DNA from 3 places in the Streptomyces sp. NPDC058665 genome. Region 2 is predicted to be linked to each of the others. Evidence: riboswitches for the same ligand, from Rfam matches in the RefSeq annotation. Region 2 holds a riboswitch; each other region holds the start of a gene.
What was found. A riboswitch is a leader RNA that binds a small molecule or an ion and turns the genes downstream of it on or off. The one in region 2 is predicted to bind S-adenosylmethionine.
Positions count from the first base shown of each region.

Region 1: another riboswitch for S-adenosylmethionine. It lies ahead of ACFWV8_RS24150 (amino acid ABC transporter permease); the one in region 2 lies ahead of ACFWV8_RS32580 (aminotransferase class V-fold PLP-dependent enzyme).
Region 3: another riboswitch for S-adenosylmethionine. It lies ahead of thrC (threonine synthase); the one in region 2 lies ahead of ACFWV8_RS32580 (aminotransferase class V-fold PLP-dependent enzyme).

Region 1 is NZ_JBHXRX010000038.1:40,740-50,518, reverse strand. It holds gene ACFWV8_RS24165 (GNAT family N-acetyltransferase) at 1-731, opposite strand, end outside; gene ACFWV8_RS24160 (transporter substrate-binding domain-containing protein) at 812-1,840, opposite strand; gene ACFWV8_RS24155 (amino acid ABC transporter ATP-binding protein) at 1,902-2,699, opposite strand; gene ACFWV8_RS24150 (amino acid ABC transporter permease) at 2,696-3,676, opposite strand; SAM riboswitch class IV at 4,001-4,108, opposite strand; gene ACFWV8_RS24145 (glutathione S-transferase C-terminal domain-containing protein) at 4,174-5,037, opposite strand; gene ACFWV8_RS24140 (putative leader peptide) at 5,177-5,287, opposite strand; gene ACFWV8_RS24135 (LLM class flavin-dependent oxidoreductase) at 5,731-6,837, shown strand; gene ACFWV8_RS24130 (NtaA/DmoA family FMN-dependent monooxygenase) at 6,834-8,234, shown strand; gene ACFWV8_RS24125 (DUF1684 domain-containing protein) at 8,308-9,132, shown strand; gene ACFWV8_RS24120 (ABC transporter substrate-binding protein) at 9,289-9,779, shown strand, end outside.
Region 2 is NZ_JBHXRX010000071.1:28,570-38,348, forward strand. It holds gene ACFWV8_RS32540 (glycosyltransferase 87 family protein) at 1-202, shown strand, start outside; gene ACFWV8_RS32545 (hypothetical protein) at 257-1,525, opposite strand; gene ACFWV8_RS32550 (NlpC/P60 family protein) at 1,605-2,633, opposite strand; gene ACFWV8_RS32555 (NlpC/P60 family protein) at 2,915-3,940, opposite strand; gene ACFWV8_RS32560 (NYN domain-containing protein) at 4,280-5,641, opposite strand; gene ACFWV8_RS32565 (hypothetical protein) at 5,678-5,920, opposite strand; gene ACFWV8_RS32570 (rhomboid family intramembrane serine protease) at 6,096-6,806, shown strand; gene ACFWV8_RS32575 (Lrp/AsnC ligand binding domain-containing protein) at 6,803-7,084, shown strand; gene ACFWV8_RS32580 (aminotransferase class V-fold PLP-dependent enzyme) at 7,100-8,470, opposite strand; SAM riboswitch class IV at 8,729-8,846, opposite strand; gene trpD (anthranilate phosphoribosyltransferase) at 9,084-9,779, opposite strand, start outside.
Region 3 is NZ_JBHXRX010000042.1:20,924-30,702, reverse strand. It holds gene ACFWV8_RS25265 (extracellular solute-binding protein) at 1-1,220, shown strand, start outside; gene ACFWV8_RS25260 (DUF3263 domain-containing protein) at 1,233-1,535, shown strand; gene otsB (trehalose-phosphatase) at 1,586-2,428, shown strand; gene ACFWV8_RS25250 (trehalose-6-phosphate synthase) at 2,475-3,911, opposite strand; gene ACFWV8_RS25245 (hypothetical protein) at 3,971-4,144, opposite strand; gene ACFWV8_RS25240 (glucosyl-3-phosphoglycerate synthase) at 4,193-5,134, opposite strand; SAM riboswitch class I at 5,252-5,379, shown strand; gene thrC (threonine synthase) at 5,395-6,684, shown strand; gene ACFWV8_RS25230 (ubiquitin-like small modifier protein 1) at 6,733-7,008, shown strand; gene ACFWV8_RS25225 (cold-shock protein) at 7,427-7,630, shown strand; gene groL (chaperonin GroEL) at 7,959-9,584, shown strand; gene ACFWV8_RS25215 (ABC transporter permease) at 9,697-9,779, opposite strand, start outside.

The DNA of each region.
Region 1 (9,779 bases), on a different contig from region 2:
GAGCGGCATGCCGCTTCTTCCGCGGCGACGGCTCCGGTGTTCCGCACGAGCCAGAAGACCGTGTGGCAGCGCAGGGTGAAACCGAGCGACTCGTACAGCCGGATGGCGTCGGTGTTGGTCGCGGCAGCGTGCAGGAAGGGTTGCTCGCCGCGTTCCCTGATGCCGGCCGCGACGGCACGGACCAGGCGCGTGGCCAGGCCCCGGCCGCGGTGGTCCGGGTCGGTGCACACGGCGCTGATCTCGGTCCAGCCGGGCGGGTGCAGCCGTTCACCGGCCATCGCGATCAGTCGGCCGCGGTGGCGGATGCCCAGGTAGGTGCCCAGCTCGACGGTGCGCGGCAGGTAGGGGCCCGGTTGGGTGCGGGCGACCAGATCGAGGATCTCGGGTACGTCGGCGGGGCCGAGCCGTACGGCTTCGGGGTCGGGCTCAGCCCGCAGCCCGGCGTCCACGAGCTGGACACCCTGGCCTGTCTGGACGCGCTCCCAGCCGTTCGGCGGTCCGCTCGCGCCGCTCACCGCGGCGCTGCCGCCGGGCCCGACGAGCGTGGCCAGGTCGGCCCAGGCGCGCGGGTCGTCCTCGTCGGTGACGGCGTGGAAGGGGGCCACGTCGCCCGGATAGCGGGCCGCACGCCCGACGCGTTCGGCGAAGTGGGCGTGCGGGCCGGTGAGCGCGGCCCAGGCGGGATTGTCGAGGACGTGGGAAGAGGTGGCTTCGAGGCTGGCGACGGACATCGCGTGACGGCTCCGGTGCTGGGGACATGGGGTGGGGATCCCGCCGCGGGGCGACGACGGGATCCCCGGCCGATGGCGGGTCAGGAGTTGTCCAGCGGCAGTCCGGGCGGGTTGACCTCGGACGTGGCGACGGCCTCGTTGGAGAGGTTGTAGGCCTTGAGCCACTCGGCGTACTGACCGTTCTTGATCAGGTGGTTGATGGCGTCGGCGACCGGCTCGGCGAGGCCGCTGCCCTTCTTCGCCGTGGCCGCGATCAGGCCCTGGAGGCTCGCACCGGCGCCTGAGTAAGTCCCCGCGGTACGCGTGGCGTTGGGCGTATCGGCAACCTGGCGGTTGTGATACGCGATGCCGGGGTTGGGGCCGAAGTAGGCGTCGATCTTGCCGCTGGACAGGGCGAGATAGACGCTGTTGCTGTCCTGGAAGTACTTGACGGTGAGCTTCTTGCCCTCTTTGGCCAGCTTCGCCTTCCACTCCAGGAGGATCTTCTCCTGATTCGTGCCGGAGCCCACGGAGACCGTCTTGCCGGCGAGGTTCCCGTAGTCGCCGTCGAAGTTCCAGGTGCTCTTCTTCGGTACGGTGAAGGCGAGGTTGTCCTGCCGGTAGGACGCGAACTCGTACTTCGTTTTCCGCTCCTCGGTGTCCGTGACGTTGGTGAACGCCACGTCGACCTTGCCGCTGTCGATGCCGACGAAGAGGTTCTCCCACGTGGAGTTCTTCACCTCGGGCGTGAGACCGAGGACCGCGGCGACCAGTCGGCCCAGGTCGGGTTCCGCACCGGTGAGGGTCTTCTGGTCGCTGCCCACGTAAGCCAGGGGCGGGAAGCCGGCCGGCAGGGCGCCGACGCCGATCGCCAGCTTGCCGCTCTTCCTGACAGCGGCGGGCAGTTCGGCGCTGATGGACGTGACCTCGGAGACCTTGATGGTGGTCTGCCGGGCGGCGCCGTTGGAGACCTGGCCGATGACGACCTCGCCGGTCCTGGCGGCGGTGTCGGTGGAGGTGGCCGCGTCGCTGTCGCCCCCGCAGGCGGCGAGCCCGGTGGCCAGGGAGGCGACGGCGGTCGCCGCGGTGATGCCGCGTATCAGGCCGCGTCGGGTGAAGTGGGTAGGCATGGCCATTCCTTGTCGCTGGAGGTGATGAGGGTGGCGTGGGGGAGGTCGGGGGCGCGGCGGGTCAGAGGACCTTGCTGAGGAAGTCCCTGGTCCGCTCGTGCCGGGGCTTGTCGAGGACCTCGGAGGGCGGACCCTGCTCGATGATCTTGCCGCCGTCGATGAAGACGACCCGGTCGGCGATCTCGCGGGCGAAGCCGATCTCGTGGGTGACGATGACGAGAGTGGTGCCACCGGTCGCCAAATCCCTGATGACGGCGAGGACTTCGCCGACCAGTTCGGGGTCGAGGGCGGATGTGGGCTCGTCGAACAGGATGACGCCGGGGCGCAGGGCGAGGGCTCGGGCGATGGCGACGCGCTGCTGCTGACCGCCGGAGAGCTGGCGCGGGTAGGCGCCGGTCCTGTCGGCGAGGCCGACCCGGCCGAGGAGTTGGCGGGCGAGTTGCCGCGCCTCGGGCTTGCCCAGCCGGCCGGTGGCGACGGGGGCCGCGGCCACATTGTCGAGGACGGTCAGGTGCGGGAACAGGTTGAAGTTCTGGAAGACGAAGCCGATCCGCCCGCGCTGGGTGAGGATGGCCCGCTCGCTCAGTTCCTTCAGCCACTTGCCCTGCCGCTTCACGCCGATCGGCTCGCCGTTGACGCTGACGTAGCCGATCTCGGGCTTCTCCAGGTGGTTGATGACCCGCAGCAGGGTGGACTTGCCGGATCCGGAGGGGCCGAGGATGACGGTGACCTCGCCGGGACGGACGGTCAGGTCGATGCCGTCCAGCACCCGGTGGGTGCCGTACCACTTGTGCACACCGTGCACCTCGACGGCGGCGGCGTCGGCATCCGCCAGGGCGTCGAGCGTCTTGGCGGTCATACGGCGGCCTCCCGGCGGATGCGGACGCGCAGGTCGGTGAGACCGGTGCGGAGCTTCCGCAGCGGCGTAGGCGGCAGGCCGCGGGTGGCACCTCGGGCGTAGTGCCGCTCGACGTAGAACTGGATGACGGAGACGACGCTGGTCAGGATCAGGTACCAGACGGTGACGACCAGCAGCAGCGGCACGATGTCGCCGGGGTAGGTGGAGCCCATGGTCTGCGCGGAACCGAACAGGTCCAGCAGGGAGACGTAGAAGACCAGCGAGGTGGCCTTGATCAGGCCGATGAGCTGGTTGACGTAGTTCGGGACGATCGAGCGCAGCGCCTGCGGAAAGACGATCTTCCGGAACTGGTAGGACTTCGGCAGGCCGAGCGCCGCGGACGCCTCGTGCTGGCCCTGGTCGACGGAGAGGATGCCGCCGCGGACGACCTCGGCCGCGTAGGCGGCCTCGTTGAGGCTGAGGCCGATGACGGCGACGACCATGTCGGTGGCGAGTCTCGACTCGTCGAAGGAGAAGAAGGCCGGGCCGAAGGGAATGCCGACGCTCAACGTCTCGTACAGGGCACTGAAGTTGTAGAGGAGGATCAGCACAACGATGAGCGGGATGGAGCGCAGGGCCCAGACATAGGTCCAGCTGACCGCGCGCAGCACCGGGCTCTTCGAGAGCCGGGCCAGGGCGAGCACGATGCCGCCGAGCAGGCCCAGCACCGCGCTGTAGGCGGTGACTTCGAGGGTGATCAGCAGGCCGTCGAGGATGGTGGGGCGCAAGAACCAGTAGCTCCAGCGGTCCCACTGGTAGAAGGGGTTGGAGACCAGCCCGTGCACGAACTGGGCGACCAGGACCAGCACGACCGCGGTGCCGATCCAGCGTCCCGGCCGCCGCAACGGCAGAACTCGCTGGGCGGTGAAGGCTTTCGACGGTTCGTCGTCGGTCGGCGCCTCGGGGAGGGTGACGGTGGCGCCAGGGGGTTCACTCATGGTGGGCTCCGGCTGGTTCGGACATCACGGACAGCGCGCCGGCGTGCGGCGGCGGATGCCACGGCGAGGTACCAGGGGCAGGGAGGACGACGGCACACCGCGAGCGCGGTGTTCGTCAGGGGATCGAGGCTGCGGGGAGAGGTCAGCCCCGACAGCGGGCACGGCCCGGTGCGGTACACAGCGCGCTGTTCACGCGAAGCAGATCGACGGCGCGATCGGCGACGAGGATGTTCGGGTACGGCTGTACGCAGCCCTGCGGGCGGCGTGTCGCCGTCCTGGGAGCTGCGTACATGGCGTCACCGTCACTGTCTCGGCCCTGTGTGGGCCTGGCGCTTACCGAAGTGTCATCCGGTCCGGTCGTCACCTGGGGCACCCCCTGCGGTGCGGGGTTGCCGGTCAGCAAGCCAGGGCTTGTCGCTGACGCTCATGACCATTCTGGGCCGTAGTTAAGACATCCGCCCGAACGAATGTCAACGCCGGTCCACCAGGTGGAACGGCTAAGGGGACGAGTGCGCGGCCCAGTCGAGGATCTGGACCGCCGCTCCGGCGGCCTCCAGGCCCTGGCAGCGCGCGTGGTGACGGCGTTCGATGCCGTCGAGGTCGAGGTGGCCGCCGAAGGCCGGGTGGGCGGCGAGCCGGCGGGCGTAGGCCCACAGGGTCTGATGGCCGGCGATGCGCCGGACGGCGGAGGCGTCCAGGTGGTCGCGGTGCACGGTGTCGAGTTGGACCAGCGCGACCCACAACTCGACATCGGCTGCGGTGATTTCGTCGCGGATCAGGTAGGTGCGCCCGACGAGCCGGTGCTCCAGCGCGTCCAGGGTCTCCAGCAGCGTCCCGAGTGCTGTGTCGCGCTCCGCCTGCTCCCCACCGGCCGAACCGGCGTGCTGGGCGGCCTCCTCGATGCCCCGCGCGCACATCCGCTCCACGGCCTCGATCTCCGGCTCCGCGCCGCAAGGGTAGAGCGAGGGACCGCCGCCGCCGAAGCGGCGGGCGAGGTCGCGCATGATGTCCGGGGCGTGGGTGCTGACGATCCGTCCGGACCAGTCGTCGCTGAGCACCGGAGCGACGGCGGGGCCGGGGTACCTGTGGGCGCTGGCCTCGTAGAGCGGGCGCAGGGCCGAGTGGCCGCCATCGGGACAGTCGGGCACGGCGGGCAGTCCGGTCATCGGACAGACGGTGTCCAGGCCGAGCAGGCCGTGGGTGACGGCGATGCGCAGGCCGTCGGGACAGGTGGTCGACAGATGCAGGCGGTAGCGGCCGGGAACGGCGTAGTGGCCGCTGCGCGCGTCCGGGCCGATCCGGCCCCGGAAGGCGGGCTCGGGCCGGAGGGACGGGCGGGCAGCCAGCGGTGTGACGGTCATGACTCTCCCCGGGAGCGGGCGCAGACGTACGCGCGGCGGAAGCGATGTCGGGCTGGGGTGTGTTGCCGGATTCCCGTCGTCCGTGCGGAGGGCGGGCGCGGCGTTCCAGGGGACGCCGTGGACGCGGGGCAGGCGGAGTTCAGCCCTTGGGGCTGACCGCGCTGCAGACACGAAGCAGATCGATATGACGCCGGGAGGTCAGAAGAGGCGAACGGCTCACTCGGACGGTGACCGGATCAAAGCGCCTCATATTTCCCTACCTATTTACTAGGATTCTCCAGTGAGTGTCGGCCCCACCGACACCGGCGTCAAGAGGGCCGTCCCGCACCGCCGAACGCCCCGGCGGACGGCGGCCGGACAGCCGGCCGACCGCGCCCCTCCGCCGGGGTGGACCTTGACACTCACGGGGGCGGGCGACGTACGTTGAAAGGGAAAGTTCCTTCACGGGTGGAGGCTTTGATGCACGTTCCGGACGCGGCATCGCGTGGTACGTGCACCAGGCCGTGCCTTCGAAGTCCCGCCTGGCCTGCGGCGTCTGGCGCGCGGCTCATCACCCGGCGGCATGTCGACTACTGCCGTACCTCCTCCGCCGTCTGTCCTTCCGTACACGTCTGATCACCGCCGGCCGTCGGGCCGGCTGTCTCGTCGTGGCCCTGTGGCCGCGAGTCATCGTGTTTCCCGGAAGGAACCCCCTTGTCCGGTCCCGCCCTGCACCTCGCCGTCGAGATCGACGGCGACGGCGCCCATCCCGCGGCCTGGCGCCGCGCCGCCCACTCCCCCGGTCAGCTGCTCACACCTCGCCGCGTGGCCCGTGTCGCCGCCATCGCCGAGAACGCCGGGTTCACCCTGCTCACCCTGGACGACGGCGTGCTGCCTCCCGGCGCCGCACCGGATCCGGTGGGCCGTATCGGCGCGGTGGAGCGGGCGGCTTTCGTCGCGGCGTCCACGAGCACCATCGGAATCGCGCCCGTCGTCCCGGTGACGTACGCCGAACCCTTCCATGTCTCCAGCCAGTTGGCGGCCCTGGACCATATCTCCGCCGGTCGCGCCGGGTGGGTGGTGACGGAGGAGGAACGTCCCGAGGCGGCCCGTGCCTGGGGGCGCCCACTGGTCGCCGACACCGGCGCGCGGGCCCGGGAGTCCCGTGACGGGGTCGAGGTGGCCCGCGCCCTGTGGGACTCGTGGGAGGACGACGCGGTCATCCGTTCCGTGGCCACCGGCCGCTACCTCGACCGCGAACGGCTCCACTACATCGACTTCACCGGTGAGACCTATGCCGTCAAGGGTCCGGCGATCGTGCCGCGCCCGCCCCAGGGCCAACTCGTCGTCCTGGGACGGCCCGACCGGATTCCCGCCGCACAACTCGACGTCGCTCTCGTCGAGGGGCGCGACCTGGCGTCGGTCGCCACGGCCGCTGCCGCCGCCGGTACGCCCCGCGTCCTCGCCGAGGTCGAGGTGGCGCTGGACACCCCGGGGGCCACGGCCGCCGAGCGTGTCGCCGACCTGGAACGGCACACGGCCTGGAGCGACCGGGGAAGGCTGCGGCACATCGGCACCGCTGACCAACTCGTATCTGTGCTGGTCGAGTTGAGCCGTCACGTCGACGGCGTACGACTGCATCCGCTGGTACTGGACGAGGACCTGGCCGTCCTCTCCCGCCTCGTCCTGCCCGCCCTGTCCGGGCGACGCCTCGTCGCCCGTCCGCTGCCCGGCACGTCTCTGCGCTCGGCCCTGGGTCTGGAGCGCCCCGCCAATCGCTTCACGGCCGCGGCCGTGGCCACCCAGGAGGACGCCCGATGACCCTCAGCGATCCCCTCGACGTCCCCAGACCGCACGCCCAGCTCCACTTCGGAGTGTTCTTCCAGGGCGTCAACCACTGGACCATCTGGTCCGCCCCCGACAGCGGCTCCCAGATCGACCCCGCCTCCTTCCGACGGGTCGCCCGGACCGCCGAACGCGGCCTGTTCGACGCGTTCTTCCTCGGCGAGGGCCTCCGGCTGCGCGAGGTCGACGGCAAGATCCACGATCTGGACGTGGCCGGACGACCGGACGCCATCACCCAGCTCGCGGCGCTGGCCGCGGTCACCCGCAGCATCGGTCTGGTCTCCACCTCCAACACCACCTTCAACGAACCCGCCGATCTGGCCCGCCGCCTGTCCGGCCTCGACCTCCTCTCCGAGGGCCGCGCCGGCTGGAACGTGGTGACCACGGACAACGCCTGGACCGGCGCCAACTTCCGGCGCGGCGGCTACCTCGACCACGCCGACCGCTACCGGCGCGCCGAGGAGTTCCTCTCCGTGGCCCGCGCGCTCTGGAACGGCTGGGAGGACGGAACCCTCGCGCCGGAAGCCGGCGCGCCCGCCTGGTCGGCGCCCGGCGGCGCACACCAAGTGCGCCACAGGGGACCGCAGTTCGACGTCGACCTCGCCCCGACCCTGCCGCGCAGCGCCCAGGGTCACCCCGTCATCTTCCAGGCCGGGGACTCCGGCGAGGGACGCGACTTCGCCGCTCGCAACGCCGACGTCATCTTCTCCGCGCACGGCAGCGACTTCGACGACGCGCTGGCCTTCGCCGACGACATCCGGCGCCGGCTGCGGGCGGTCGGACGGCCCGACGACGATCTGCGGATCCTGCCCGGCACCGAGATCATCCTCGGCGCCACGGAGGAGGAGGCCCAGGAGAAGAAGCGCTGGATCCGTCTCCAACAGGTCACCCCGGCCACGGCGTTGGGGATCGCCGGGCCGCTTTGGGGCATCGATCTCTCCGACCGCGACGCCGACGGGCCGCTGCCGAAGGAAGATCCGGTCGTCAGTGAGAACGACGGCTCCTTCGGTGCCCGGCGCATCGCCGACCCGCGTGCGGTCGTGGCCGAGTGGCGGGCGAAGGCGGAGGCGAACGGCTGGTCGCTGCGCGAGACCGTCATCGCGCTCGGCCCACAGCGCGGGCATGTCGGCACCCCGTCCGGCCTGGCCGACAAGTTCGCCTACTTCGTGCGGCACGGCGCGACCGACGGCTTCAACGTCACGCCCCACCTCATCCCCGACGGCCTCGACGACATCGTCGACCTGCTCGTCCCTGAACTGCAGGAACGCGGGATCTACCGCACCGAGTACACCGGCACCACCCTGCGCGAGAACCTCGGTCTGCGCGAACCCCTCACCCACCGGTCCGCGCCGGACCGGCGGCGGGTGGGCTGAGCGCCGGACCGGCCGTTCCGCTCATGACCGAGTACACACGACTGACAAGAAGCCGTCACGAAGGAGATTCCCCATGCCCACCGAGGCCACCACGACGGACCTCCAGGCCTTCACCGAGACCTGGCAGGAGTGGTACCGCGCCCAGGAGGCCCGGCTCGCCGCCCCGCACGGATTCCTCGCGATCACCGGACTGCACTGGCTCGACGACCGGCCCCAGCGGTTCCCGGACGCGCCCGGGGCGTGGCGCACCGGCCCGGAGGGGGTCGTCGTCGACCTCGACTACGGCGAGGAACTGATCGTCGGCGGAACGCCGGTGCGCGGTGAACACCGCTTCGGCGTGCTTCCGGAGCGCGGCGGCGTCGACGCCGTCTGGGGCGACGCCGTCATCGAGGTCGCCCGGCGCGGCGGGCACGACATCGTACGACCCCGGCACCCGGACGCACCGCTGCGCACGGCCTTCACCGGAACGCCCGCCTACGACCCCCACCCGCGCTGGGCCGTGAGGGGCCGCTACATTCCCTTCGACACGCCACGGCCGACCACCGTGGGCGCCGCGGTCGAGGGCCTTGAGCATGTGTACGACGCTCCGGGCAGGGTCGAGTTCGAGCTGGACGGGCGTCCGCTGTCGCTGACCGCGTTCCCCGGCCATGGCGCGGGCCGGCTGATGGTGCTGTTCACCGACGCGACCTCCGGCGTCACCACCTACGCCGCCAACCGGGCCCTGGCCCTGGAGGCACCCGCCGCCGACGGCACGGTCGTTCTGGACTTCAACCGCGCCGCCAACCTGCCCTGCGCCTACACGGACCTGGCCACCTGCCCGCTGCCCCCGGCCGAGAACCGGCTGTCGGTGGCCATCGAGGCCGGCCAGAAGATCCCGCGCGAGCGCGGCGGTTCCTGAACCGGACCCGGTCCGGTCCGACTGCCCCGCAGAGCGTCCCCTGGCTCAACAGCACTCCCCCGGCACCGGCACCGCTCCGGCCGGGGCCATACGCCCACGCACGGCCATGCCTCGCACGGCGTCCGTGCCTGGTGACACGAGTAGGAGAAGCCCTCCGTGACGACGCTTCCCGATGTCAGATCCACCCGGTGGGCGGCACTGACCGCCCTGGTGACCACCAGTGTTCTGCTGACCGCCTGCGGCTCCGGCGGAGGCGATTCCGGCAGCGGCACCGGGCGGCCCGAGTCCGGCGGCACCCTGACCTTCGCGGTGGGCTCGGACGCCGGCTGCCTGGATCCACAGCAGGTCGCCAGCAACGAGACCATCTATTCGGTGCGCCAGATCGTGGACTCCCTGACGGACCAGGACCCCAGGACCGGCAAGATCGTGCCGTGGCTGGCGGAGAGCTGGGACGTCAGCCCCGACGCCACGGCGTTCACCTTCCGGCTGCGCCCGGACGTCAGCTTCAGCGACGGTTCGAAGCTGACCGCTCAGGTGGTCAAGGACAACTTCGACGCGGTGCCCCGGCTCGGTGCGCTCGGCACCCTCGCGCAGGGCTATCTGAGCGGCGTCAAGAGCACCGCGGTGACCGGCCCGCTCACCGTGAA
Region 2 (9,779 bases):
CGTGACGGCCAGCGACCCGCTGGGCGTGACCCTGCTCGTCGTACGCAACGGGCTGCTGGTCGCCGCGACGCTGACGGCGTGCGGCCGGCTGTGGCGCGCGACGGTGCCCGCTCCGCGCCCGCGCGAAGGCCAGGAGGTGGCGAGCGCGGCCGGGGGCGAGGAGGAGAGCAAGGAGGACACGTACCGGCTGCTCGGCTCCTGACGGCCCCGCCCTGCGCCCGTACGGGCGTCGTACGGCCAGCGGGCGGGGGCGCCCTCAGCGCAGCCGCTCGCGCATGTAGTCCCGCCACAGTCCGCCGAACTCGTCCGGCGTCACCGACAGCACCTCGTTCATCGCGTCCTCGACGGCTCCCCCGCGCTGCTCGTGCTCCCCGACCGCCCGGTAGAAGTCCGTCAGCTTCTTCTCGCCCCAGCGCTCGGTGATCAGCTCGCACGCCAGCCGCCCGCCCTCGTACGCGCGCGCCAGTTCGTCCGCCTTCGCGTCGAAGGCGAAGTCACTGTCCTCGGGAAGCGCGGCCGGCAGGTCACCCTGACGCAGGGACCGTTCGAGCTCCGGCGCGGCCTGGCCGTCCATGGGGCTGGTGTCCCGGTAGGCGACCCAGTCGGAGAAACCTTCCGACAGCCACATCGGCGTCGCCTTCGAGGTGTCCGCCCGCGTCGCCACATGGGTGGTCTCGTGGGTGAGGACCACCCGGCGCCCGAAGTCGCCCAGGATGCTGTACGCGTCGGGGTTGACGATCACCCGGTCCGCCGGCGACGAGCCCTGCCGCCGCGTCTCACCGGTCGTGACGGCGGCGATGCCCCGGTAGCTCGTCGCGGAGGCGCCCAGCAGACCCGCCATCGACTCCACCGACTCCGGCACCAGCACCACGACGCGCCCCGACCACTCGCCCGGCCACGCCTCGTCGACGGCGGGCACCGCCCGGTCGGCGGCGGCGGCGATCTCACGCAGCCGTTCGTTGTCCTGGCCGACGCCGAGGACCAGGCTGCGTCGGCCGTGGACGACGTCGACGGCGCCCTGCTGCCAGAGCTGCTGCACGCCGCCATCGCCGGGCCGGTCGGCCGTCATGTACCAGCGCCCGTCCCGTTCGGCCAGCTCCAGCGTGCGGGCCGAGGTGACGGGCGCGCTGTCGTAGCCCTCTATCCGGTAGCGCAGCTCGACCCGCGCCGTCGCGCGCTTCCCCGAGCGCTCGACGTCGCGCAGCTCGCACTCCCAGGACCGCACGGGCACGTCGACGAGGTTCCGGTACGTCCGCCGCTCGGTGGCGAGCAGTTCGCCGGCCGCGGGATCGACGGCGGCCAGATAGCCGCTCTCGTCACGGTCGATGAGCGCGTCGGCCCGGTGGTCGAGCGTGCGCTCGATCGCGGCGGTGTCGGCGTCGGTCGCCCTGGGGGCCGAACAGCCGGATGCGACCAGCAGGCACCCCAGCAGCGAGGCCGCCGCACGGCGGCGCACCACGCGGCGGGTGGGCGTACGCCCGCGACCCGCCGCACGTCTCCGAGTCGTACGTCCCTGACCTGCCACCCGGTCGATCGTACGGGGCGCCGCGAGGACGAATCCCGACGATGCGTCGGTGACCGGTCCTCCGGTGCCCGGACCGCGCTCAGATCCGGGTGACGGAGGAGACCGGCATCATGCCGACCGGGTCGTAGCGGACCGAGGCACCGGGGTAGGGCGCGTGGACGACCTGGCCGTTGCCCATGTACATCCCGATGTGGCTGGCGTCGTCGCGGTAAGCGACCAGATCGCCCGGTCTGGCCTGGGAGAGCGGCACCCGCTGTCCCGCGTACCGCTGCGCCTGCGACGTACGCGGCAGGGAGACCCCGGCCTGCGCGTACGCCCACTGGGTCAGGCCCGAACAGTCGAACGCCGAGGGGCCGTTGGCGCCCCACACGTAGGGCAGGCCGACGACCCCGCGGGCGGCACGGGCCGCCGCCGCGGCCCACGCGGTCGCGGGCGCCTCCCCTCCGTAGGACAGCGGGCCGGCGTCGCGCCCCGAGCGCGAGGCCCGGCCGGCGTCCCTCCCGGCGTCGGGCAGCGAGTTCAGCAGCCGCCGCGCCTGCGCGAGCTTGGCCTCGACGGTGCGCTTGTGGCGGGCGACGGCTGCCCGGCTGCGTTCCAGTTCGGCGAGGTCCTTGGCCGCCTCGTCGCGCTGCCGGTCGAGCTTGCGCTGGGCGAGGCCGAGTTCACGCAGGGCCACCGCCTGGCGGTCGCTCAGCCGGTCCAGGGCCTCGGCCTTGCCGAGATAGTTGTCCGGGTCGGACGAGAGCAGCAGCGCGAGCGCCGGGTCGAGTCCGCCGGAGCGGTACTGGGCACTGGCGATCGAACCGAGCGCGCCACGCATCCGGTTGACGCGCTCCTGGCCCCGGGCCGCGCTGTCGCGAACCCGGTCCACCCGCTCGCGCAGCACACCGGCCCGCTCGCCCGCCTTGTTGAACCGCTCGGTGGCCCTCTCGGCCTCCGCGTACAGCCGGTCGACGGCCGACCGGGTCGCCTCGGTCGTCTCCCCCGGGTCCGCGCCCGCCGGCGCCGTCCCGAGGGCGGTCGCGGCCGTGACAGCCGCGGCGGACAGGACCGTGACCCGGGCGCCCCGGCTGTGGCCGGGGGGTGAGGAACGACGATGGGACACCACAGGAAGCCGCACTTCCTTCCGCTGGACGCAACCGCGCAGCCCCTGCCGCCCGACGGGCGGAACCATGACCGGGAGCTGCGACGCAGCAGAGAGTAACCGCGCGGACACGGAGTGACCAAAGACCGCGCCGGGCACAGACAGTGATGCCCCGCCGGAGATCACAGGTCACCGGCGGGGCGTGCGTCAGCGGGAGCGAACGGAGTTCGCCCGTACGGGCGACCGTGGTCGTGTCCGTGGATATGCGCGGGTGTCCGTGCGGAGCACCCGCGCCGAGCGGTGGGTCAGACGCGGACGCCGAACTGGAAGCTGCCGGCCCACTCCATGGCCTCGTACCGCACCACGGTGCCCGGCTTGGGGGCGTGGATGACCTGGCCGTTGCCGACGTACAGCGCGACATGGCTCAGTCCGCTGAAGAACACCAGGTCGCCGGGGGCGAGTTCGCCCCTGCCTATCTGGACGCCGTCGTTGACCTGGGTGTACGTGGTCCTGGTGAGGCTCACGCCCGCCTGGGCGTAGGCCCACTGGGTCAGCCCGGAGCAGTCGTAGGAGTTGGGACCCTCGGCGCCGGAGATGTACGGCTTGCCCAGCTGGGTCTTGGCGGCGGCCAGCGCGGCGGCGGCACGGCCAGAAGAGGCCGACTCGTTGCCGAGGTTGACGCGCTCGTTGCCACGGGCCGCGCGCTCGGCGTCCTCTTCCTGGATCTTCGCGCGCTCCTCCGCGGTCAGCGTGTTGAGGAGCTTGTTCGCCGCGTTGAGCTTGGTCTGGACGTCCTTCTTCTTCTTCGCGAGTTCGACCCGTGTCGACTCAAGATCCTTCAGCTTGAGGGACGCCTCCTTGCGCTGCTGCGCGAGGGTCCGCTGCTTGGCCTGGATCTTCTCCAGCGCGCCGACCTGCTTGGCGCCCATCTGGTCGAGCACGGAGGCCTTGTCCAGATAGTCGTCCGGGTCGGAGGAGAGGAAGAGCTGGAGGGCGGGGTCGATGCCGCCGGAGCGGTACTGGGCGCTCGCCATCGAACCGAGGCCGGTACGCAGCTCGTTGAGCTCGTCCTGGCCGCGCGCGACCTTGTCCTGGATCGCCTCGACCTGCTTTTCGAGCTTCTTTTCCTTCTCTTCCGCGCCGCTGTGCTTCTCCGTCGAGGCCTCGGCCTCGTGGTAGAGCTTGTCGACCTTTTCCTTGACGTCCTCGACGGTCGGCTTCGGGTCGGCCTGCGCGGCCTGGGACGTCAGAGCGACAGCTGCGGCTGCGGTCGCGGAGAGCACGGTCACGCGGGCGCGGCTCGGCTGCTTGGGACGACGGTGGGACGCCACGAAGGCGAGCTCCTTCTTCCTCGAGCCGCCTACCGGGTGTACGGGGAGCAGATCCCCGGCTCCATGAGCTCAGCGTTCCCGGTGGGGCCGGGAATCCGGTGCAACCGGACTGAACTGCACGAATTCGGCGGTTCCTTCGCCGCCACCCCGGATGGGTGATCAACCGCGCGAAGGTTCGAGGCCTGACCCTAGTGACCTTCTCGTGATCAGTTCAAATCCTGAAGAGCAAAAATTTGGCCGCGGAGTGGTTTCTTCACATACATCACACTGACAGTGATGAGCAATTGACGCTGTGGTGTGACATGGAGTGACCAAATGCCGCATTGGCCACAGGAGTTACTAGACGCGCGAAAGCCGCTTCAGCAGCAAGGCGGACGCGACGGGCCGCGCGCCGGCCCGCGCCACGCCGTCGGCGACCTCACGGTCGGTGGAGACCACCACCACCGGGCGGCCGGGCGGCTCCGCCCGCACGAGCTGACGGATCAACTCATCAGCCGTCACACCCGGTTTCGAGAACAGAACCCTTACCCCGCGCGGCGGCGCCAGCAGTACGGGAGCGACCAGTTCGGCCCCGTCGAAGACACACGTCATCTCGGCGCCGGACTGCGCCGCGAGCATCGCGAGCCCGCCCAGCAGCCGCAGCCGCTGCTTCTCCAACGGCATCGTCGGATAGCCGGTCTTGGTGACGTTGTAGCCGTCCACGACCAGATGCGCCTGCGGCAGCGCGAGCAACTGGTCCAGCAGCGCCGGGTCCATGTCGGAGAGCGCACGGGCCGCGATGTCCTTGGGAGACATCCGGCCGGGCGCCACGGCGTCGACCAGATCGGCGGGGTGCGAGGCCGCCGGCGGCAGCGCCAGCTCCCGCCGCAGGCCCTGCGCCGACTCCAGGACGGTGTCCAGCAGCAACCGCAGCCGCATGTCCTCCACGGAGCGCCCCTCGCGGGCGGCCCGGCGGCCGGCCTCCACCGCCGCCTCCGCCTCCGCGAGCCGGGCCTTGAGGCGCCGTGTCTCGCTCTCCGCCGCGGACACCTGGACCGCGGCCTCCGCGCGGGCGGCCTCGATCTCGGCGGTCGTACGCCGCAGGGCGGCCTCGCCGCGCTTCACATCGCTCAGGGCGCTGCGGAGCTTACGGTGCGTGGACTCGGCCTCCTTGCGGGCGGTGTCCAGCTCCGTACGCAGCCGCTCGGTCTCGCTCCTCGTCGCGGCGCGGGCCTCGTCCAGCTCCTCACGCAGCCGCTCCAACTCGCGGCGGTTCTCCTCGTCGACGCGCTCGGCGTCGGCGCGCTGGACCTCCTCGCCGGCGGCGGCCACCAGCTTCACCCAGCCGACGGGCCGCAGGACATAGGCGGCCGCCGCCACGTCGACGGGGTCGGCGGCCGGGGGCGGCGAGCCGGATTCCACGGCGGCGGCCAGCTCGGGGTCCGCCTGGCCGAACCGCTCACCGATCCGCTGCCGGAACACCGGGTCGCTCTCCAGGGCGGCGGCCATCGCGTTGCCCGCGAACCGGGCCCGCCTGGTCGGGGTGAAGCGCGCGTACTGGCGCAGCTGGGTGGGCAGTTCGGTGACGGTCAGACCGCCGAAGGCGTCCGAGACCAGCGCCACGACCCGGCGCCGTACGGACTCGGGCAGCGGTCTGTCGAGCGCCTCGGCGTCGCCGTCGGCCGCACCGGCCGGCTCGGCGCCACGTGCTGGCTGCTCCACGATCCGTTCACCCCACTACCCTTTCGGGCGGCTCCCTCAGGAACCGGCGCCCGGCCTGTCAACCAGTTCGATCTGATCCACCGCGTTGCACCAGCGGCAGCGGACGGACTCGATGGTCTCACTGACCACGTCGCGCTCCTCGACCTTCGACGTCCCGGCCAGGTCCAGATGGACGTACTCCACCACCTTGGACGAACGCGTCACGTCGAACCTGGTGAGATTGCCGCACAGCGTGCAGCGCCACCGGGTGGCGTCGGTCGGCAAGGGAACCGTCGTCATCGTGCCGTCCTCATTTCGTCGAGCCCTGATGTCGTGAGTTCGAGCCTGCCGCACCGGTCACCGGTACGGCACCGTTCCATGGATGTACGCGCCCGTAACCCTACGGCCTCCCGCAAGTCCCAGGTCGCGGCGAGGCGGTCTGTGCCTGTCTGTCCTCGTACGGGATGATCCTTGGATGATCAATTGGCGGGCGACCACCGGAGCGCCGGTGATGACCTACGGTCTGATCGGTCTGTGCTCCCTGGCCTTCCTGACCGGCCCGCTGTCGGGGTTCAACCCCGCGTACGGGACGGGTGACACGCTGCTCGCGGCGCAGAGCTCGTACTTCGAACGCTGGGGGGTGATCCCCGACCAGCTGACCGCCGGTGACTCCCACGCTCTGCTCACCCCTCTCACCGCGCTGTTCATCCACGGCAGCTGGCTCCATCTGCTCGGCAATCTGCTCTTCCTCCATGTCTTCGGGGCGATGGCCGAGGAACGGATGGGGAGGGTGCGGTTCACCCTCTTCTATCTCGTCTGCGGCTATCTCGCCCTGCTCGCCTACGCGGCGGTGAACGCCGAGTCCGACCAGACCCTGGTGGGTGCGTCGGGCGCGATCTCCGGCGTGCTGGGTGCCTTTCTCTGTCTCTTTCCCCGCGCACGCGTCACCAGCCTCTTTCCGTTCCTTTTCTTCCTGCCGCTGCGCTTCCCCGCCTGGATCGTCCTGATCTTCTGGTTCGTCCTCCAGTGGCTGGCGGCCCGCGACGCCGAGCCGGGCCCCGGCGTGGCGTATCTGGCGCATCTGGTGGGCTTCGCGCTGGGCTTCGTCGCCGCCTGGGGGCTCTTCCGGCGTACGGCTAGAGTGAAGTCCCGTTCAGCGGCCCCCGAGGGAGAACGTCAACCGTGATCACCGCGATCGTGCTCATCAAGACCAGCGTCGACCGGATCCCCGAGATCGCCGAGTCGATCGCGGCGCTGGAGAGCGTCAGCGAGGTCTTCTCCGTCACCGGCACCTACGACCTGATCGCCATGGTGCGGGTCGCCAAACACGACGACCTGGCGGACGTCATCCCCGGCAGCATCAGCAAGATCCCGGGCGTCGAGGCCACGGACACGCATGTGGCGTTCCGTACGTACTCCCAGCACGACCTGGAAGCGGCCTTCGCGATCGGCCTCGACGCCTGATCCGAGCGGGGTGGGTCAGCCGCGGTCGGGGACGCAACGGCCGTCCTCGGTGCGGTAGTTCCAGCGCGCGCCGTCCCGGACGAGTTCCCTGACGGCGCCGGTGAACCGGGCCACGTGCTCGTCCGGCGTACCGGCCCCGAAGCTGACCCGGATCGCGTTGAGCGACTTCTCGCCGGGACCGGCGTCGGGCGCGCCGCACTCCCCCGGGTCCTCCGCGTCGCCGCCCAGCAGGGTGCGGACGAGCGGGTGGGCGCAGAAGAGCCCGTCGCGTACGCCGATGCCGTACTCCGCCGAGAGCGCGGCGGCGAAGTGGGAACTGTTCCAGCCGTCGACCACGAAGGAGATGACGCCGACGCGGGGCGCGGCGTCGCCGAAGAGCGAGAGCACCCGCACCTCGGGGACCTCGGCGAGTTCCGCGCACACCCGGGCCACCAGTTCCCGCTCGCGCTCGACGAGGCGGTCGAAGCCGGCTTCGGTGAGCGCCTTGCAGGCCGAGGCGATCGCGTACACACCGATGACGTTCGGCGATCCGGCCTCGTGGCGCGCGGGGGTGGTGTGCCACTCGACGTCCACTCCCCCGTCGCCACGGCGCGCGACCTTGCGGCTGGCGCCGCCACCGGCGAGATACGGCTCCGACTCCCGCAGCCAGTCGGCGCGGCCCGCGAGCACACCGGAGCCGAACGGCGCGTACAGCTTGTGCCCGGAGAAGGCGACCCAGTCCACGTCCAGCTCCGCGATGTCCACGGGGTGGTGCGGGGCGAGCTGCGCGGCGTCGAGGACCACGCGCGCGCCGTGGGCGTGGGCGGCGGCGGCCAGTTCCCGTACGGGCCACAGCTCGCCGGTGACGTTGGAGGCTCCGGTGACACACACCAGCGCGGGGCCCTTCGGGTCACACCGGCCCGCCAGCGCCCGCTCCAGCGTGGCGACGGCCTCTTCGGGGGTGCGCGGCGCGTTCAGGTAGCTGACGCGTGCGTCGCGCCAGGGCAGCAGTGACGCGTGGTGCTCGGTCTCGAAGACGAACACCTCGCAGTCGGCGGGCAGCACGGCGGCCAGCAGATTCAGCGAGTCGGTGGTGGACCGGGTGAAGACGACCTGGTCGTCCTCGCGACAGCCGAGGAAGCCGGCGACGGTACGGCGGCTGTTCTCGAAGAGGTCGGTGGAGAGCTGCGAGAGATATCCGGCACCGCGGTGGACGCTGCCGTAGTACGGGGCGTAGGCGGCGACGTCGTCCCAGACCCGCTGGAGCGCGGGGGCGCTGGCGGCGTAGTCGAGCGCGGCGTAGGTGACCTCACCGCCGGTGACGAGGGGGACGGTGACGTCACGTCCGAGGACGGGGAGCGGCTGGTCGGTGCTGGTGCGGTGAGGCGTGTCGGTCTGTGCGGACATGTCGGTATCTCCCGGCGGGACAAGGCGGAAACGGCATCAGGACCCGGCGGACGGGCACGCCGTCGCGACGGCACACGCGGTGCCGTGACGGCGCGGAAGGTCGCGCGGGGTGTGGGGCTCACTGAAGAGGGCCGGCTCCCGTTCCGCCGCGACGCGCGCGGGGAACGGGCCTGAAGCCCTATCGCATTCGCTTGCTCACGAGACTGCTCCCTTGAGGACCAGGACCCCAGGGATGACGACATCCGAACGATGTCCAGGGGTCCGCGCTTGCCGTAGACCTCGCTGGCTACGGCCTGGTCTTCACCCGGGGCACCCCGCCACGGACGGAGGGTTGCCGGACAGCGGGCCGGGGCCGTAGTCGCTGTCACTCATGACCTGGGGTGAGATTACCCCACCACAGCGAGACGGCCCAGAGGGCGTCCGTCATACGGGACACCCGTGCCTCGTCAGGATCGGTTCGACCGGGCCGGCCCCGGGGGCCGGTTCGTCCTCGATCGCGGACGGGCCGCGATGCGGCCGTCCGGCGATCGACGGCAGGCGAGGTCCACGGGCCGACGGCCCGGGACGCCGTCCCGACCGCAGCACCCCGCCGATCCGGGCCGGCGGCAGGCCGTTACGCGTTGCTCGCGGCCACCCAGCGGTCCAGCGCCTGCTTCGCCGCGCCCGAGTCCACCGCGCGTGCCGCCCGCACCATCTTCTCCGCGAGCTGGTCGTTCAGTGGGGTGTCCGCCGGTTCGAGCGCCACCAGCGCCGCCGCCGCGTTCAGCAGGACCGCGTCCCGTACGGGGCCGGTCTCGCCCTCCAGCAGCCGGCGCGCGACGTCGGCGTTGTACGAGGCGTCCGCACCGCGCAGGGCCTCGACCGGGACCAGCTCCAGACCGATGTCCCTGGGGTCGAAGGACTGCTCGGTGACCTGGCCGTCCCGAACCACCCATACGTGTGAGGTGGCGGTCGTGGTCAGCTCGTCCAGACCGTCGTCGCCGCGGAAGACGAGCGAGGAGTTGCCCCGCGCTGCGAGCACCCCGGCCACGATGGGCGCCATCCGGATGTCCGCGACCCCGACCGCCTGGGAGCGGACCCGCGCCGGGTTGGTGAGCGGGCCCAGGATGTTGAACGTGGTCTGCGCGCCGAGTTCCTTGCGGGCCTTAGCCGCGTGCCGCAGCGCCGGGTGGAACTTGGCCGCGAAGCAGAAGGTGATGCCGGCTTCCTCGGCGACCTCCACGACCCGCTGCGGCGTCAGTTCCAGATTGACGCCGAGCTTCTCCAGCACGTCGGAGGCGCCGCTCGCGGACGAGGCCGCCCGGCTGCC
Region 3 (9,779 bases), on a different contig from region 2:
TGACAATGGCGCTGAGCGGCTGCGGCAGCTCCGGCGGATCAGGTGACATCACCCTGAAAGTTGTCGCGGCGGACTACGGCAACAGCCCCGCCAACAGCTCGGAGAAGTACTGGAACAGCCTGGCCAAGGAGTTCGAGGCCGACAACCCGGGCATCAAGGTCGACATCGATGTCCGTTCCTGGAAGACCGTCGACGCCGATGTGGCGAAGATGGTCAGGGAGGGCGAGGCCCCCGACATCGCGCAGATCGGCGCCTACGCCGACTACGTGAAGAAGGAAGAGCTCTACAGCGCGGACGAGCTGCTCTCCATCCCCACCCAGGCGAACTTCCTCTCCCGCTTCGCCGACGCCGGAAAGGTCGAACAGACCCAGTACGGAATGCCGTTCGTCGCCAGCACCCGGCTGCTCTTCTACAACAAGGGCCTCTTCGCGGAGGCCGGTCTCTCGGCGCCGCAGAACTGGGCCGACATCAAGTCGGACGCCGAGGCGCTCAAGGAGCAGGGCGTACCGACCCCGTTCGCCCTCCCGCTCGGCGCCGAGGAGGCACAGGCCGAGACCATGATGTGGATGCTCAGCGGTGGCGGCGGCTACACGGACACGGTCGACGACTCGTACGCGCTCGACTCCGAGCCGAACATCAAGACCTTCGAGTGGCTCCAGACGGAGCTGGTCGGCAAGGGCCTCACCGGTCCCGTACCGCCCGGTGAACTGGACCGCGCCGACGCCTTCAAGGCGTTCACCAGCGGCAAGGTCGGCATGCTCAACGGGCACCCGACGATGATGCAGGAGGCCGAGAAGGCCGGCGTCCAGGTCGGGATGGTGCCGCTGCCGGGCGCCACCGGCAAGTCCAAGTCCACGATGGGTGTCGCCGACTGGATCATGGCCTTCAAGCAGGCCGGGCACCGCAAAGAGGCCGGCAGATTCCTCGACTTCACCTTCGAGGACAAGAACGTGATGGACTTCGTCGGGCAGTACGACCTCCTGCCCGTCACCTACAGCGCGTCCGAGACGATGGTGGCGGACACCGAGCACAAGGAGCTGCGGAAGTTCCTGGAGGCGCTGCCCACCTCGGAGCTGTATCCGTTCGGCAAGACGTCGTGGGCGGGTGTCAGCGAGGACATCAAGAAGAACATCGGCAAGGCGGTGCAGCCCGGCGCGGTGCCGTCCGAGATCCTGGCGAGGATCGGCCGGGACGCGACCACGGCGGAGAAGTCCGAGTAGCGTGTCACCCCAATGACACCGCCCGCGCCTACTCCCGAGCCCCAGCCGCAGCCCGAGCCGGAGCCAGAACTGACCGAGCCCGAGCCCGAGCCCGAACTGACCGAGCGGGACCGGGCCGTCCTCGCCGTGGAGGCCCGCTCGTGGCCCGGCCCCGGCGCCAAGGAGCGCGACATCCGGGAGCGGCTGGGCATCTCGCCGACCCGCTACTACCAGCTGCTGGGCGTGCTCATCGACGATCCGCTGGCCCTCGCTCACGACCCGGTGACCGTCAACCGTCTGCGCCGGATCAGGGACGCCCGCCGCGCCCGCCGCTGAGCGGTGTCTTTCGCCGCCCCCCGGCGGCCCGGCGCGGATAGGCTCGGAGCATGGGCAGCCACTCGCACCCCCTGCCGACCCCCGTCACCTCCGCCGGCGCCGAAGGCCTGGCCGCGCTTCTCGCCCGGCCAGGGAAAGCCGTCGTCGCGCTCGACTTCGACGGCACGCTCGCCGACATCGTCCCCGACCCAGAGAGCGCCCGCGCCCACCCCGGCGCGGTCCCCGCGCTCGTCGCTCTCGCCCCGCACGTCGCCTCGGTCGCGGTGATCACCGGCCGCCCGGCCGCTGTCGCGGTGCGGTACGGCGGCTTCGCCGGCGTACCGGGCCTGGAACACCTCGTGGTGCTCGGCCACTACGGCGCCGAGCGCTGGGACGCGGTCAGCGGCACCGTGACCGCCCCGCCGCCGCACCCCGGGGTCGCCGCCGCCCGTGACGAACTCCCGCGGCTCCTCGAACAGTTCGCGTCCTGGAGCGGTACGTGGATCGAGGAGAAGGGCCGGGCGGTCGCCGTCCACACCCGCAGGGCCGCCGACCCGCAAGGGGCCTTCGACGCCCTGCGCGGACCCCTCGCCGACCTGGCGGCCCGGCACGGCCTGGTGCTCGAACCGGGCCGTATGGTCCTGGAGTTGCGCCCGCCCGGCGTGGACAAGGGCGTGGCCCTTCAGGAGTACGTCCGCGAGGCCGGCGCCGAGACGGTCGTCTACGGCGGCGACGACCTGGGCGACCTCCCGGCCTTCGCCGCGGTCAACGCCCTGCGCGCGCAGGGCTGTCCGGGTCTGCTGCTGTGCAGCGGTACGGGGGACGTCCCCGAACTCGCCGACCAGGCCGACCTGGTGCTGCCGGGCCCTGGCGCGCTGGTCGGTTTCCTCGCGTCGGTGGCGGCCCGCCTCTGACGGGCGGCGCAAACGCCGCGCCGCTCTGCCCAGCCGCTCTGCCCGCTCAGCCGCTCACCAGCGCGTCAAGCTGGTCCAGGAACCACCGCTGCGGCGGCAGCGCCGTCGCGGCGGCGGCCAGGCGCTTCGTGCGTGCCGTGCGGTCGTCGTCGTCCATCGTCAGGGCCTCGTGCAGCGCCGCCGCCGTGGCCGTCACGTCGTACGGGTTCACCACCAGCGCGTCCTCGCCCAGCTCCTCGTACGCGCCCGCCTCCCGCGACAGCACCAGCGCGCACCCGTTCTCGGAGACGACCGGGATCTCCTTCGCGACCAGGTTCATGCCGTCGCGGATCGGGTTTACCAGCGCCACGTCCGCCAGGCGGTACGCGGCGAGCGAGCGCGCGAAGTCGTCCTTGACGTGCAGTACCACCGGTGTCCAACCGGGCGTCCCGAACTCGGAGTTGATCTCGTCGGCCACTTCCTGGACCCGCGCCGTGTAGTCGCGGTAGACCGCGAGGTCCTGCCGGGACGGATAGGCGAACGCCACGTGCGTGACCCGCTCGCGCCACTCCGGCCGTTCGGTCAGCAGCTGCCGGTACGCGTGCAGGCCCCGCACGATGTTCTTCGACAACTCCGTGCGGTCCACGCGCACGATCGTCCTGCGGGGCGCGTCGGCGGTCCCGCCGATCTGCTCGCGAAGCTCGGCGAGGCGCTCGTCCACGTCGGGCCGGTTCGCGCGCTCGCGCAGGAAGTCCGCGTCCGCGCCCAGACCGTGCACGCCGATCCGTGTCTTGCCCGTACCGCCCAGCAGTTCCGTACAGCACGCGGTGAACGCGTCGGCCCAGCGGTGGGTCAGGAACGCGGCGCGGTCCGCGCCGAGGATGCCGCGCAGCAGCTGGCGCGCGACGTCGTCGGGCAGCAGCCGGAAGTAGTCCACCGGCGCCCACGGCGTGTGCGAGAAGTGCCCGATCCGCAGGTCGGGGCGGAGCGCCCGCAGCATGCCGGGCACCAGGGCCAGGTGGTAGTCCTGGATCAGGACGGCCGCACCGTCGCCCGCCTCGTCGGCCAGGGCCTCCGCGAACGCGCGGTTGTACGCCTCGTACGACGCCCACTGCGCCCGGAACCCGCTGCCGAAGGCCGGCTCCAGCGGTGTCTGGTAGAGCAGGTGGTGGACGAACCAGAGCGTGGAGTTCGCGACGCCGTTGTACGCGTCCGCGTACACATCCGGCGGGATCCCGAGCATCCTGACGCGCTGTCCGCCCGTGTCGGCGGTGTCCAGCCGGCCGCCGGTGCGCCGGACCGCCTCGCGGTCGCCGTCGCCGAGGGCCGCGCAGACCCACACGGCGTTCGTGTCGGGGCCGATGGCCGAGAGCCCGGAGACAAGGCCTCCGCCGCCGCGCCCGGCGGTCAGGGCGCCGTCCTCACCGAGCTTGTACGAGACGGGACCGCGATTGGAAGCGACAAGGACCTGGGCGGGCGGCTCGGGGACCATCTCGGAGACCATGTGGCGAAACCTAGCCCTTCGCGGAAACGCTCAAACGTACGGTTTCAGGTCGGCGTGGATCAGCCACGGCCCCTGCCCCTCCCATGGACTGCCGCCACCGCCACCACCCCCGCGCCGACGAGGGCGAGGGCCATGCCACCCAACAACCAGAGTTGTTCAGAGGTCAGGGCCGAAACGGCCATCGCGCTCATGGCGGTCGTCGCGGGCAACGCGCTCATCACAGTCATCGACATACCGGGCAATATAGGCAAATCGATACTTAGATCATACGAACCCGACGGCTAGGCCGCGCGGCGCGCCGCGTACTCCGCGATCTCCCGCATCGGTGGCCGCTCCTCGGTGTCCACCGCGTACGTACGCGCCTCGAAGCCCCCCTTGCCCCGCTCGAACTGCGTCAGCTCCGGCCGCACCAGATGCCCCCGCGACAGCCGCAGCTGCGCCGTCCGGTAGATCGCCGCCGCCATCCGCCCCAGCGCCTGCCCGTCCTGGTGCCGGTGCCTGCGCGCCCCGACGTCGACCTGGCCGAGCGCGTCGAGCCCCACCGTGTGCAGCGCGTCCACCAGCAGCCCCAGCTCCACCCCGTACCCCACGGGGAACGGCAGCCGCTCCAGCAGCGAGCGCCGTACCGCGTACTCACCGCCCAGCGGCTGCACGAAGCCCGCCAGCAGCGGCCAGTGCAGATTCAGCAGCGGACGCGCCACCAGCTCCGTCACCCGGCCGCCCTGCCCCGGCTCGTCGCCGAGCGGGCGGTCGTACATCGCCTTCACGAACTGCACGTCCGGATCGGTGAGCAGCGGCCCCACCGTCCCCGACACGAACCGCGCCGAGAAATCCCTCAGATCCGCGTCCACGAAACAGACGATGTCGCCGCTCGTCACCAGCAGCGAGCGCCACAGCACCTCGCCCTTGCCGGGCACCGCCGGCAGCCTCGGCAGTATGTCGTCCCGGTGCACCACCCGTGCCCCGGCCGCCGCCGCGAACTCTCCCGTACGGTCGGTCGAGCCCGAGTCGATCACGACCAGTTCGTCGACGAGCGGCGCCGGACCGGCCATCAGTTCACGCCGGATCACCGACACGATCGAGCCGACCGTCGCCTCCTCGTTCAGAGCCGGGAGCACCACGCTGACCCGCGCTCCCTGCTTGGCGCCGGCCAGCCGGTCGACCGGCCGCTCCGCCGCAGGCCAGGACCGCCGGGCCAGCCAGCGCTCCACTTCTCGCAGCACGTGATCTCCATCTCGCGGATCGGACGAAGGTCTCAACCGTCCAGGGGTTCGGTTACAGTCTTGAACAACGCGAATGACCGTCGCATGTCGGGGGTCAGGACGCCGACAATCGAATACCGCTCATCCAGAGGGGCAGAGGGAACGGCCCGTTGAAGCCCCGGCAACCCTCCCGCCGACCGCGAGGTCACGGTGGGGAAGGTGCCAATTCCGTCTCGCGGCGAGATGCGTCGCGAGGAAGATGAGGAAAGGGCCTCGCCTTCATGGCTGTGCAGACCGTCCAGCAGAACACTTCCGGCGCTGTCGACCTCGGACCCGCCGCCGCCCTCTCGTGCCGCGAATGCGGGGAGCGCTTCGAGCTCGGCCCGATCTTCGCCTGTCAGAGCTGTTTCGGCCCCCTCGAAGTAGCCTACGACCTCCCGGTGGGCGACCCCGAAGGCCTGAAGAAGCGAATCGCCGCGGGCCCCGACAACATCTGGCGCTACGCGCCGCTGCTGCCCGTCCCCGCCGACGTCGCGTCGAAGCCGAACATCAACCCCGGCTTCACCAAGCTCGTCAAGGCCGACAACCTCGCCCGTGAGCTGGGTGTCACCGGCGGCCTGTACGTGAAGGACGACTCCGGCAACCCGACGCACTCCTTCAAGGACCGCGTCGTCGCCATCGCCGTCGAGGCCGCCCGCGCCTTCGGCTTCACCACGCTCTCCTGCTCCTCCACCGGCAACCTCGCGGGCGCCGTCGGCGCCGCCGCGGCCCGTGCCGGCCTCCGCTCCTGCGTCTTCATCCCGCACGACCTGGAGCAGGGCAAGGTCGTCATGGCCGCGATCTACGGCGGCGAACTCGTCGGTATCGAGGGCAACTACGACGACGTCAATCGCTTCTGCTCCGAGCTCATCGGGGACCCGCTGGGCGAGGGCTGGGGCTTCGTCAACGTCAACCTCCGCCCGTACTACGGCGAGGGCTCCAAGACCCTCGCGTACGAGATCTGCGAGCAGCTCGGCTGGGAGCTGCCCGACCAGCTCGTCATCCCCGTCGCGTCCGGCTCGCAGCTGACGAAGATCGACAAGGGGCTCAAGGAGCTGATCGCGCTCGGCCTGGTCGAGGAGAAGCCGTACAAGATCTTCGGCGCGCAGGCCGAGGGCTGTTCTCCGGTCTCGGTCGCCTTCAAGGCGGGCCACGATGTCGTACGGCCGCAGAAGCCGAACACCATCGCCAAGTCACTGGCGATCGGCAACCCGGCCGACGGCCCGTACGTCCTGGACATCGCCCGCCGCACGGGCGGCGCCGTCGAGGACGTGAACGACGAGCAGGTCGTGGACGCGATCAAGCTGCTCGCGCGCACCGAGGGGATCTTCGCCGAGACGGCGGGCGGGGTGACCGTGGGTGTGACGCGCAAGCTCATCGAGGCGGGGCTGCTCGACCCGGCGCTCACCACGGTCGTACTGAACACGGGTGACGGGCTCAAGACGCTGGACGCCGTCGCGCCGACGACGGGGCCGACCGCGACGATTCCGCCGAGCCTCGACGCGTTCCGCGCCGCCGGCCTGGCGCGTTGAGCCGTTGAGCCCCTCAAGAAGCCGCTACTCCCCGGAAGGCAGAAACCGATGAGCGTGAACGTCCGTATCCCCACCATCCTCCGTACGTACACCGGCGGAAAGGCCGAGGTTCCGGCCGAGGGCACGACCCTCTCCCAGGTCATCGAGTCCCTGGAGTCGAACCACCCGGGCATCGCCGCCCGTGTCCTGGACGACCAGGGCAAGCTCCGGCGCTTCGTCAACGTGTACGTGAACGACGACGACGTCCGCTTCGAGCAGGGCCTGGAGACCGCCACCCCGGACGGCGCGGGGATCTCGATCATCCCGGCGGTCGCCGGCGGCTGAGCGAGGGGCCGGACAGCGGCACCCGGCCGAACGGCAGCGCCCGGCCGAACGGCACGCACAGTGAACGGCGTTGCCCCCTCCGCGAGAGAAGTGGAGGGGGCAATTCCATGAGGTTGAACGCGATAGAGTCGGGGTAGCCCCGCCGCCGCCGGTGTCGCGACCGTGCCCCGAGCATATGAGTTCGCGACAAGATGCGGTCAAAGTGTGGACGCTGTTTGCGCGGTTCCTTGCGCTTTGCCCGGCCCGACTTGCCCCTGGTAGCCCGGCATTTCACCTCTTTGCGTGTTGTGGCATGCCCATAATTCTCGTCCGATTGACCTGTTGCAGAGGGCAGTTGGGCAGATACATTCAGCCGCGGTCGACGCGTTCCGGCGCGAAGTGCGGTCCCGCGCAGGGGCCAGTAATAGGGGAGTTGGGCATGGCTCAGGGCACCGTCAAGTGGTTCAACGCGGAGAAGGGCTACGGCTTCATCGCGGTCGACGGTGGTGCGGATGTTTTCGTCCACTACAGCGCGATCCAGATGGACGGTTACCGCACCCTTGAAGAAGGTCAGCGAGTTGAGTTCGAGATCTCGCAGGGCCAGAAGGGTCCGCAGGCGGACATGGTCAAGCTCGCCGTCTGATTCCGGCGCGATCGGCCAACGACGCACTCACACACGAGGGGCTCGCATCCCAAGAGGGGATGCGGGCCCCTCGTGCGCGCGCGGTCCGCGCGCGGGGCTGTGCGCGCGGGGTCAGGGGGGTGCGCCGCTCGGGAGTCGCTTGCACTCAAGGGGGTCGAGTGCTAATCATTGGCGTTAGCACTCTGCAGGTGAGAGTGACAACTTATGGACCGGGTCAGCGAGGCCCGAGAGCCTGTGGGGCAAGGAACCGCAAGGCTCTTCGGCCGTCCGTCGCGGGCGCCGACACGGTCCGGAGCAATCCACCCCCTGTCCGGGAGGACCACTTCACATGGCCAAGATCATCGCGTTCGACGAGGAGGCACGGCGCGGTCTCGAGCGCGGGATGAACCAGCTCGCCGACGCCGTCAAGGTAACCCTTGGCCCCAAGGGCCGAAACGTCGTCCTCGAGAAGAAGTGGGGCGCCCCCACGATCACCAACGATGGTGTTTCCATCGCCAAGGAGATCGAGCTCGAGGACCCGTACGAGAAGATCGGCGCCGAGCTGGTCAAGGAAGTCGCCAAGAAGACGGACGACGTCGCCGGTGACGGTACGACCACCGCGACCGTCCTGGCCCAGGCCCTGGTCCGCGAGGGCCTGCGCAACGTGGCCGCCGGCGCCAACCCGATGGCCCTCAAGCGCGGTATCGAGAAGGCCATCGAGGCCGTCTCCGGTGCCCTCCTTGAGCAGGCCAAGGACGTGGAGACCAAGGAGCAGATCGCTTCGACGGCCTCCATCTCCGCCGCCGACACCCAGATCGGCGAGCTCATCGCCGAGGCGATGGACAAGGTCGGCAAGGAAGGCGTCATCACCGTCGAGGAGTCGCAGACCTTCGGTCTTGAGCTTGAGCTCACCGAGGGCATGCGCTTCGACAAGGGCTACATCTCGGCGTACTTCGCCACCGACATGGAGCGTATGGAGGCGTCGCTCGACGACCCGTACATCCTGATCGTCAACTCCAAGATCGGCAACGTCAAGGACGTCCTGCCGCTCCTGGAGAAGGTCATCCAGTCGGGCAAGCCGCTGCTGATCATCGCCGAGGACGTCGAGGGCGAGGCGCTGTCCACGCTCGTCGTCAACAAGATCAAGGGCACCTTCAAGTCCGTCGCCGTCAAGGCCCCGGGCTTCGGTGACCGCCGCAAGGCGATGCTGAACGACATCGCCATCCTCACCGGCGGCACGGTCATCTCCGAGGAGGTCGGCCTCAAGCTGGAGAACGCCGGTCTCGACCTGCTGGGCCGCGCCCGCAAGGTCGTCATCACCAAGGACGAGACCACCATCGTCGACGGTGCCGGTGACAGCGAGCAGGTCGCCGGCCGCGTGAACCAGATCCGTGCCGAGATCGAGAACTCGGACTCGGACTACGACCGCGAGAAGCTCCAGGAGCGCCTCGCGAAGCTGGCCGGCGGCGTGGCCGTCATCAAGGCCGGCGCCGCGACCGAGGTCGAGCTCAAGGAGCGCAAGCACCGCATCGAGGACGCGGTGCGCAACGCCAAGGCCGCCGTCGAGGAGGGCATCGTCGCCGGTGGTGGCGTGGCTCTGCTCCAGGCTTCCTCGGTGTTCGAGAAGCTGGAGCTCGAAGGCGACGAGGCGACGGGCGCCGCTGCCGTCAAGCTCGCGCTGGAGGCCCCGCTCAAGCAGATCGCGGTCAACGCGGGGCTTGAGGGTGGCGTCATCGTCGAGAAGGTCCGCAACCTCAAGATCGGTCACGGCCTGAACGCCGCGACCGGCGAGTACGTCGACATGATCGCCGAAGGCATCATCGACCCCGCGAAGGTCACGCGTTCCGCCCTGCAGAACGCGGCGTCCATCGCGGCGCTGTTCCTCACCACCGAGGCCGTCATCGCCGACAAGCCGGAGAAGGCCGCCGCCGGCGGCGCGCCGGGCGGCATGCCGGGCGGTGACATGGACTTCTGATCCTGACGGATCGGCGGTTCATGACGTAGCTGTACGGACCGAGGGCGGCACTCCCTGGAAAGGGGGTGCCGCCCTCGGGCGTTCGGTGGGCTCAGCAGCGGGCTTGGCGCGTTCAGCGCTGGAGCTCGCGGTTGAAGACCGCGCGGGACCAGAAGTAGCCGAGCAGGGCGAGACCGGTGCACCAAGCGAGCGCGA